DNA from 2 places in the Mailhella massiliensis genome. Region 2 is predicted to be linked to the other one. Evidence: riboswitches for the same ligand, from Rfam matches in the RefSeq annotation. Region 2 holds a riboswitch; the other holds the start of a gene.

Region 1 (4,879 bases), on a different contig from region 2:
CAGTTCCTGCCTGAGACGACGGTACAGTTCCTGCGTGGTCATGCGTCCTCCAGTCCGAGAAAGGTATTGAGCTCGGCATCGCCGCTGCGGGTGAAAAGTTCCTGAGCCGAACGGATACAGAGCATCCTGCCTCGGGCCATGATGCCTATGCGCGAGGCCAGCAGTTGCGCCTCCCTGAAATCGTGGGTGACGAAGAGCACCGCGCAGTGGAACTTTTGGGGTATGCTCCCTATTTCTTCATACAGGCTTTTTCTTGTGGCCGGATCGAGGGAGGAAAAGGGTTCGTCGAGAAGGAGCAGGCGGGGATTCAGCACCAGCGCGCGGGCCAGCGCGACGCGTTGCTTTTCCCCGCCGCTCAGGGTTTGAGGATATTCCTCAAGAATATGGTCGATGGAGAGAAGGGAGGAGATTTCCCTTACCTTTTCTTCCTGCTCCGCGCGGCTTCTGCGGCGTACTCTGAGGCCGTAGGTGATGTTTTTTTCCACGGTCATGTGGGGAAAGAGCGCGTAATCCTGATAGACGAAGCCGATGCGTCGTTCCGTGAGGGGGATGTCCTGTACGGGAGCGCCGTAGAGCAGCACCCGTCCTCTTTCCGGGGTGTAGAATCCTGCGGCCGATTCCAGCAGCAGCGTCTTGCCCGCGCCCGTACGGCCGAGCACGGCGAATATTTCCCCTTCTTCCACGGAAAAGGAAATGTCGCGCATGTGCATGTTGCCTCGCGTGAGGCAGAAGGATTCGAAGGCGAGGGGAGTCGTCACCAGGCGCCGTCCTCCATGCGGCTTGCCGCACGGCGCTGCAGCAGGGTGGTCATGAGAAGCGCCGTGCCGGAAATGATGAGCAGAATGATGGCTGCGGCCATGGCCATGCCGTTATCGCCGGTACTGATGTTGAGGTAGATGCTTGCGGGCAGGGTTTCCGTTTTCATGCGCGTGACGCCCACGAGCATGAGCGTGGCCCCGAATTCCCCTATGGCGCGAGACCATGTAAGGATGGCCGCCATGAGTATGGAATTGCGGCACAGAGGCAGCGTGATGGTGCAGAACCTCTGCCAGCGGGAAGCTCCCAGCGTGCCGGCGATGAATTCCAGCCTGCCGTCCATTTCCTCAAGCGCCGTGCGCATGAGCCGTATCACGAAGGGAATGTTGACGATCCACTGAGCCATGACGATGCCCGCAGGTTCGAAGATGACCCGTATGCCGAACGTCTTGAGAAGTCTTCCCGCCTCGGAGGAAAACATCATGAGCAGGCACAGACCGAGCACCAGATAGGGCAGGGAAAGGGGCAGTTCCAGCACCAGGCGGCAGAGGTTGCGCAGCGGCATACGGCATCGGGCCAGCGCGTAGGCGCAGGGAATGCCCACCGCGAAGCACAGCAGGGTGGAAATGGTGGAGGTGACGAGGCTCAGCCGGATGGAGAAGAGCACTTCCTGCGAACGGAGCGCCCCGGGCAGAAAGGGCAGGCCTCCTATGATGATGGTGCACAGCGAGGCGGTGAGGAAAATCACCGTGACGAAGGCGACGCACAGGCTTGCGCCGTCGAAGAAAGACAGATTCCGTTTCATGGCGCGACCGGGGCGTCCGCATCATGCCCGGGCATTGCGGACGGAAAATGAGGGGGAGAAGGGCGCGCTGGGCGCCCCGTATGTCAGTTCAGCACCACATAGCCGTGCTTTTCCCAGATGGCCTTTGCCTCGCCGGAAGAAAGGAAATCCAGAAAGAGCTTCTGCCCTTCGGGATTGGTGGAAACGGAGAGCGTGGCGGCGGGAATGGTCTTCACATAGGCGTCCATGGCGGGATCGGCGAGAATGTCCATGGCGGCCGTCACGTTTTCCTTCCACACGATGACGGCGTCGCATTCGCCCACGTTCAGCGCATTGAAGATGGAGGGCGCGGTCACGCCGCGGCTCACCACGTTGACCTTGCCCGTGAGGCCTGCGTCGGCAAGGGCCTTGTCCGCAATCTTGCCTATGGGCGTGGCCTTGGCGTCGCCGAGCACCACGCGAAGATCGCTTCTGCCCAGATCACGGATGCCGGAAATCTTTTTGGGGTTGCCTTTGGCTACGGCCAGCACGGGAATGTGCTTTACGAGATCGCGCGTTGCGGCCACATATTTTTTCACGGGCCGGAGTTCTTCCGCCGCACCGGCGATGAAGAAGTCGCCTTCCTGCGCGGTATTGATCTGCGACTGTATCTGACCGGCGTTGGCGTAGGTCACTTCCATCGGGACCTGCGTCTTTTGGGTGAAGGCGGCGGCTATTTCGCCGAAGGGTCTGGTCATGCCCGCGCCGCAGTACACATGCAGGGCCTTTTCCGCCAGAGCGGAAGAAGGAATCATGAAAGCCAGGGCCGCTGCAACACAAAGGAAGAGGGGAAATCTTTTCATGGGATTCTCCACGCCGCGCACATGCGCGATTCCGGTGTTGCTCACAGACGAAAACAACGGAACCAGAATACCGGCATGATGCGGGCATGGTTCAAGGCAGCGTTTTCTTTCCATGCCCGGAGGGGCATTCAGGGAGGCGGGGCCGTTTCCAGCGCCCACCCTGTGAGCAGAAACTCAGGTCGGAGGGGCATGGCGTTTTGCTGTAGCCGGACCGACTCGAAAACTTATCTTTTGAAATAGAACAAGCATGATTTCCTTGTCAAGCGGGTGGAGAAAAACAGCCTGCTTGTCGCGCATGACGGAGGGAGAAAAGACCGGGGATTCAGCCTGGTTTCGGAAAGCGCTCCTTCAGGCGCCGGCGGACGGGAAGAGAAGACGGAAGGCACGGGTTAAAAAACAAGGCCGCCCTGTGCGGCGCAGCGGAATGCGTTTTCGCGGGGCGGCTTTTCAGAGCGCAGAGAAAGGCCCTGAGGGGGAGAAAGGAGCAATGCGGGTTCAGCGCAGGCCGAGGATTCCGCTGAGTTTTTCCGTAAGCTCCCGGGCGTTCTGTTCCAGCGGGCCGGAGTTGTCGAGGCGTATCCAGTCCGAAGCGGAATCCTCTCCGGGAATGGGCATGAAGGCGGCCCTGAGCCTCTCCTCCAGCGCCTCGCCGGATTCCCTGCCGCGTTTCACGAGTCTTTCGCGCAGGACGGCGGCGGGCACGGTGACGAGCACGGGCAGAAGATCGGGGTAACGGCGCAGGGCCTGGGGAAAGGCCGCGCGGGAACCGTTGACGATGAGGGAAACGCCGCAGGCAAGCGCCGTATCCGTGCTTGCCGCTATGCCGTACAGGTAGCCGTGGCTGGCCCAGTGCAGGGAAAAGTATCCCTGTTCTTCAAGACTTTTGAAATATTCCGGGCTGACGGGAATGTGACGTTCTCCGCCTGCGGCGGCGGGCCTTGTGATGTAACGCCTCGGAAAGGCCACGGGCAGGCCGCAGAACGTCTGGCGCAGCGCGTCGAGCAGCGAGTCCTTTCCCGCGCCGGAAGGCCCCATGACATAGACGAGCCTGCCGCGCATCAGAACACCCTTGCCCCTTCGCGCCATACGTTGCGCACTACGGGCACTCCTTCCATGGTGTGCACGCGCACAAGGTCGGCACGCAGCCCTTCGGCTATGCACCCCCTGTCGTCGAGGCCCACGGCTTCGGCGGGGTGGGAGGAGACCAGGCTCACGGCTTCCGGCAGAGGCATGACGCCGCGCTCATGCAGGGCGAAGACCGCGCTGATGAGGCTGATGGGCACATAGTCCGAGGAGAGCGCGCCGAGATACCCTTCCCGTGCGACGGTTTCCGCCGAGACGTTCCCGGAATGAGAACCGCCGCGCACGATGTTGGGCGCGCCCATGAGAACCGTCATGCCGTTTTCCGCGGCGTGGCGGGCGGCTTCCTCCGTGGTGGGGAATTCGCTGATGCGTATGCCGTTGGCAAGAGCTTCGTTCACATGTTCCACCAGCGTGTCGTCGTGGCTGGCCATGGGCAGGTGGCGTTCGCGGCAGAAGGCCATGACCGAGGCCGCGTTGCCGTCCGCGCAGGAATCCCGCCGTGCCCTGAGTTCGTCCACCATTTTTTTAAACTCGTCGTCCGTCCACGATACGGTGTTGCTGTAGTAGGTGCGGTAGCTTTCGGTATTGCGCCACTGACGCTGACCGGGGGTGTGGTCCATGAGGGAAACCAGGTGCAGGCCGGGATTGTCGGAAAGGGGGAAGAACAGCTCCTGCATCCGCGGGTCCGCGACCTCACAGCGCAGATGCAGCAGATGTTCCGCGCGCAGCTGTCCGCTTTCGCGGCAGTGGTTGAGCGCTTCCACGGCCTCGCCGAGCATGGCGATACGGCCCTTGTCATGATATTCGCCCACGGAAAGCGCGTCAAATACCGTCGTGATGCCCGAGGCCACGATCTGCGCATCATGGGCGAAGAAGGCCGATTCCGGCTGAGGCCAGACTACCTTGGGGCGGGGCAGGATATGCTTTTCCAGGTTGTCGGTATGAAGTTCCACAAGGCCGGGGAGAAGGTAGTCGCCTTCCATGTCCACGGCGTCTTCCCGGCGGGAGAGAAAGGGGGTTCCCTCTTCCACGGCGGCGATGCGGCCGTCGCGGACAAGGACATGACCGCTGATGACGTCGTGTTCCGTAACGACGTTGCAGTTGTAGAAAAGCTGTTCTTTCATGAGGATAATCCTTTTTCGGAAGGGAAGCTCAGTCGTTTTCGCCGGGGCGGCTCATGATCACCGAGCGGTGGGCCACGGCGCGCCGCGTGTCGTCGTCGTGGAAGATGCCCACCACGGCGCAGCCGCGTTCGCACGCTTCATGGATGAGTTCGACGACGACTTTCCGGTTCATGGCGTCGAGGGAGGCGGTGGGTTCGTCGAGCAGAAGGATGGGCGTGGGGCGGCAGAAGCCCCTTGCAATGTTCACCCGCTGCTGTTCGCCGCCGGAGAAGGTGGCGGGCGCGAGATCC
Region 2 (4,879 bases):
GACATGCCCGCGCGCCGCCGCCGGGTGGGATATGTGTTTCAGGACTACGCGCTCTTCCCGCACATGACGGTATGGCAGAATCTGTCCTTCGCCCTGCTGCGCCATAAGGAAAATGATTCCGCGCCGGGGCTTTTCTCCCTGCTTCCCGCAAGGCTCGACGACAAGGACCGGGAAACCATACGGCACATGCTGGAACTTCTGGAAATCACGCATCTGGCGGACCGCCGCCCCGGCCAGATATCGGGCGGACAGAAGCAGCGCGTGGCTCTGGCCCGGGCGCTGCTCATTGCTCCGCGCGTGCTTCTGCTCGACGAGCCCTTCGCCGCGCTGGACCCGCTCCTGCGCATCCGTATGCGCAAGGAGGTTTCGCGTATTCTCAGCGACTGCGGCGTCCCCCTCATCATGATTACGCACGACCCGGAAGATGTGGACACCTTTGCCGACGATCTCGCCGTGTACGCCAACGGCAGCATTCTTGCCATGGAAGAAAATTTCCGCGGCCGCACGCTGTTCGCGCAGGATTCCCTTTCCTACCTGACGGATATCCTGAGCCTCGGCGGTCATGCCGACAGGCCCTACGGCTTCGACGACGTCTGATCAGGGAGCCTCAAAGGCCCCTTCCGCCGGCCTCTCAGCGGCGTCCCGAAAGCAACGACGATGCTCCCGTATCACAACGATACGGGAGCTTTTTCCCAAGGCCGAAAGGGCATCATCCTCCCCTTTCGGGGAGCGCGGAACATGCCTTATCCGCCTGACCGGTCATGCCGCCTTCATGCGGAACTTCTGCCCGGCCCGCTTTCCCGGCTGTCGGGAAGCGGCATCCGGGCCGCCCCGCACGAAACGGGGCGGCGAAAGAGCGTGTCCGCCCTACTTTACCGGGCTGAAACCGTAATGGGCCAGAATTTCCAGCCCTCGGGGAGAAAGAACGAAATCCACGAACTTCTGCGCCATCTGCCTGTCGGCGCTGTCCTTCGTCACGGCAATGGGGTAGCACACGGGCTTGTGGCCGGTCATGGCGGTCACGATGCGCACGTCCTTGCCGCCTGCCAGCGCGTCGGTGCGGTACACGAAACCGGCATCGGCTTCACCGCGCTGAATATAGCTCAGCACCTGACGCACATTGTTGCCGAAAACAAACTTGCTCTGCAACGCTTCCCAGGTTCCGGCGCTGGTAAGGGCCTCGCGGGCATAACGTCCTGCGGGCACGCTTTCGGGCTGACCGATGGCGATATGCTTCACCTCCGCGCCGGAAAGCGCTTCAGGCCCGGCAAGCGTGCTCTTGGCGGGGGTGATGAGCACAAGGTCGTTCAGCGCAAAGTCCTTGCGGGTGGCGGGGTCCACAAGGTTCTTCTTCGCGGCGGAATCCATGGTTTCCTGATCGGCGGAAGCAAACACGTCCACAGGCGCGCCCTGCTCCATCTGACGGAGCAGATTGTTGGAAGAGGCGAAATTCAGGTTGACCTTCGTCCCCGTCTCCCTGGTGAATTCCTGGGAAATCTGGGTGAAGGATTCCGAAAGGCTGGCTGCGGCGGAAACGGTAAGCTCCGCGCCCATGGCCGAGGGGGCGTTCAGGCAGAAGGCAAGAAACAGCGCCGCGAATCCAAGTTTTTTCATGAGTTCCTCCTCATTTCAAAAGTTTCTTCTAACATACAAGATTTGTTTATTTTTTCAATCCGTTTCACAATTTTTTCCGAAAAATAAAAACGTGTGCAATATCAGGGCGTTATTTTTTGCGGTCATATCCTATTTTTTTAAAATCGTGACTTTTTCCATTCCTGTCCCGCCTTCAAGAATCGATGCACCTTCTTTTTTTCTTCATACGCGGCATACACGGCGCGCCGAAGAAGAAAAAAAACATTGCACGCATCACACGGACGCACGCCCGTTTCCGCCGCTTTCCCCGTTCTGCTGCAAAAATGCAGAGAGTTCTCTCCCCGGAGAGGATATACGACGTACCTTTTCCTTCCCTTTTTTCCGTTTTTATAGGATGACGACAAAAAGCCACCTTTCACAGAACCCGGGCCGTCAGGGCCTGCGCGCGAGAACGAGAAAACCATGCCCACGCTCTTTCTTCTCCGTCACGGTACGCTTCTCCCCAATCCCGAACGCCGCTTCATCGGTCAGCGCGACATTCCTCTCAGCGAGGAAGGCCGGAAGCAGGCCCTGTTCTGGAGAAAGGAACTTTCCTCCGTTCCCTTCCGGGAAGTCTGGTGTTCCGATCTGCCGCGCTGCCGGGAAACGGCGGCGCTCATCGTCCACGAACGCCCTCTCTCCGTTTCCGCAGTTCCTGCATTCCGGGAAATCCGCCTGGGAAACTGGGAAGGACTTACCCGTCAGGAGGTGGAGGCCCGCTTTCCCGGCGCGCTCGAGGCCAGAGGCAGGGACTTCTGGAACTACGTTCCTTCCGGCGGAGAATCCTTCGCCATGCTGGCCCGCCGCGTGCTTCCCGTGCTGAAACGCCGCCTCCTTGCCCTTCCGCCCGAGGCTTCGGTTCTGCTGGTGGCCCATGCGGGGGTCAACAGGCTCATTCTCATGCGTTACCTCGCCCTCGACATGAAGGACTTCTTCTCCCTGCCCCAGCCCTATGCTGCCTGTACCGCGCTTTTCTGTTCCTCCGAAGACATCGCCCGCCTCGGCGTCTGAACCTGCGACGCCTGCATGTCGGAGCGTTTTACCGTCTGCAACAGAATCGCCGCCTCCCTTCTGCTCCCTCTTCCGTGTCTGTCATTTCGATATTGCCGAACGCAGCGCAGGCGTCCCACCTCCTCTGCATCCGCAGAAAGACATCCCCTCCACCTTCCGACATGCCGCATTTCAAAATAAAAACTCTTCCGTCTTTCATTTTCGTCTTTCATTGCATCGGAAAGCCAACGCAGTTTTACAATAAAAAGACATTTCTCTTATATTTTTTCATTACAAAAGTAAAATATATCTTTATTTAACGGCAAATATGAAATGAAACGGCATTGTGATTTAAATTTCAAACCGTTTTTTCACACTTCCAAAAAAGTACCATTAATTTTCTCCGTATATCTTGACGAAAAAAATCTATTTCAATATGGTTAAAGAAAGTTTTCGAGTCAGGCCCTGCTAAAGCGTATGCCATGCGGGCTGACCTGAACCTTCATGGTTCACAGGGTGGCGCGGGAAACGGCTCCGCCTCCATTAAATGCTCCGGCATGGAAAGAAAACCTGTGCGAAAGTACTCCCGAAGCGGGCCTGCCTGCATCCGGGCCGGTATTTCCGCTCCGGTATGTGTCTTTTCATCTGTGAGCGTTTTTTATGTCCAGAATTTCCATGCAGACCATTCCCGTTTCCCGGGCCGTCGGTACGGTGCTCTGCCACGACATCACCCGCATCGAACCCGGCGGAAGGAAGGGTCCCGTGTTCCGCAAGGGGCACATCGTCAGGGAAGAAGACATTCCCGTCCTTCTCAGCGTGGGGAAGGAACATCTCTATGTCTACACTCCCCTCCCCGGTCAGCTTCACGAGAACGAGGCCGCAACGCGCATCGGCAACGCCGTGGCGGGCCGGAACATCGCCTTTTCCGACATCAGGGAAGGCCGCATCAACTTCCTTTCCACCGTGCACGGTCTGCTTCGCGTGGACGTGCCTTCTCTCTGCGCGGTCAACTCCTGCGACGAAATAGTCCTCGCCACGCTGCACACCATGCAGGAGGTGCGGAAGGGCCAGGCCGTGGGCGGCACGCGCGTCATTCCCCTGCTCATCGAAGAAGAGAAGATTCAGCACATGGAAGAGCTGGTCACCTCACCCGTTCTTGAGGTTCTGCCCTTCCGGCCGTTCAGGGTGGGCATAGTCACCACGGGCAACGAGGTCTACACCGGGCGCATCAAGGACGCCTTCGGCCCCGTGCTGAAAAAGAAATTTGAAGGTCTGGGAAGCAGCATTCTGGGACAGGCCTTTTCCGACGACTCCGTGGAAATGACGGCGGGCGCCATCCGGCGCTTCATCGAACAGGGGGCGGACATGGTGGTCTGCACGGGCGGCATGTCCGTGGACCCGGACGACCGCACCCCCTCCGCCATCCGCGCCGCAGGCGGCGAGGTGATCACCTACGGAGCGCCCACCTTCCCGGGGGCCATGTTCCTGCTTTCCCACATCAACCATATTCCGGTACTGGGGCTTCCCGGCTGCGTGATGTACTACAGGGCGAGCATCTTCGACCTTGTGGTGCCGCGCATTCTGGCGGGAGTCCCCGTCACCCGGGAGGATATCGTGGCCCTCGGCCACGGCGGTTTCTGCTCCGGCTGCGCCGAATGCCGTTATCCGGCCTGCGCCTTCGGCAAGAACTGATCCTCCCGCATCGGCCCGAATTCGGACGGAAGCCGACGCGTCCGCCCCTTCTCTGGATTCCTCTTAAAAGGAGCTGCCCATGTTCATCAAATCCCTTCTTGTCAACGGCGTCCGCCGCCAGGTGCTTGTCAATGCGGAAGATTCGCTTGCCAACGTCCTGCGCGACCAGCTGCAGCTTACCAGCGTGAAGCTGGGCTGCGAAAAGGGTCACTGCGGCGCCTGCAGCGTCATTCTCGACGGCAAGCTGACCCGCACCTGCGTGCTGAAGATGAAGCGCGTGCCCGACGACGCCACCATCATCACGCTGGAAGGCATCGGCACCCCCGATCATCTGCATCCTCTGCAGGAAGCATGGATATTCCACGGCGCGGCCCAGTGCGGTTTCTGCACGCCCGGCTTCATCGTCGCGGCCTACGCGCTTCTGCAGCAGAATCTCTCCCCCACCAGAGATGAAGTGCGCGACTGGTTCCAGAAGAACCGCAACGTCTGCCGCTGCACGGGCTACATCCCGATCATCAACGCCGTCATGGACGCCGCGGCCGTCATGCGCGGAGAAAAGGACATC

What was found. A riboswitch is a leader RNA that binds a small molecule or an ion and turns the genes downstream of it on or off. The one in region 2 is predicted to bind molybdenum cofactor.
Region 1: another riboswitch for molybdenum cofactor. It lies ahead of CZ345_RS04215 (substrate-binding domain-containing protein); the one in region 2 lies ahead of CZ345_RS08375 (molybdopterin-binding protein).

What each region holds. Positions count from the first base shown of each region.
Region 1 covers NZ_LT706943.1:123,157-128,035, forward strand. The annotation lists gene CZ345_RS04200 (Rossmann-like domain-containing protein) at 1-42, opposite strand, end outside; gene CZ345_RS04205 (ATP-binding cassette domain-containing protein) at 39-758, opposite strand; gene CZ345_RS04210 (ABC transporter permease) at 755-1,561, opposite strand; gene CZ345_RS04215 (substrate-binding domain-containing protein) at 1,645-2,382, opposite strand; molybdenum cofactor riboswitch at 2,470-2,616, opposite strand; gene phnN (phosphonate metabolism protein/1,5-bisphosphokinase (PRPP-forming) PhnN) at 2,878-3,441, opposite strand; gene CZ345_RS04225 (alpha-D-ribose 1-methylphosphonate 5-triphosphate diphosphatase) at 3,441-4,589, opposite strand; gene phnL (phosphonate C-P lyase system protein PhnL) at 4,618-4,879, opposite strand, start outside.
Region 2 covers NZ_LT706951.1:587,064-591,942, forward strand. The annotation lists gene CZ345_RS08355 (sulfate/molybdate ABC transporter ATP-binding protein) at 1-597, shown strand, start outside; gene modA (molybdate ABC transporter substrate-binding protein) at 868-1,614, opposite strand; gene CZ345_RS08370 (histidine phosphatase family protein) at 2,056-2,643, shown strand; molybdenum cofactor riboswitch at 3,062-3,206, shown strand; gene CZ345_RS08375 (molybdopterin-binding protein) at 3,298-4,314, shown strand; gene CZ345_RS08380 (molybdopterin-dependent aldehyde oxidoreductase) at 4,394-4,879, shown strand, end outside.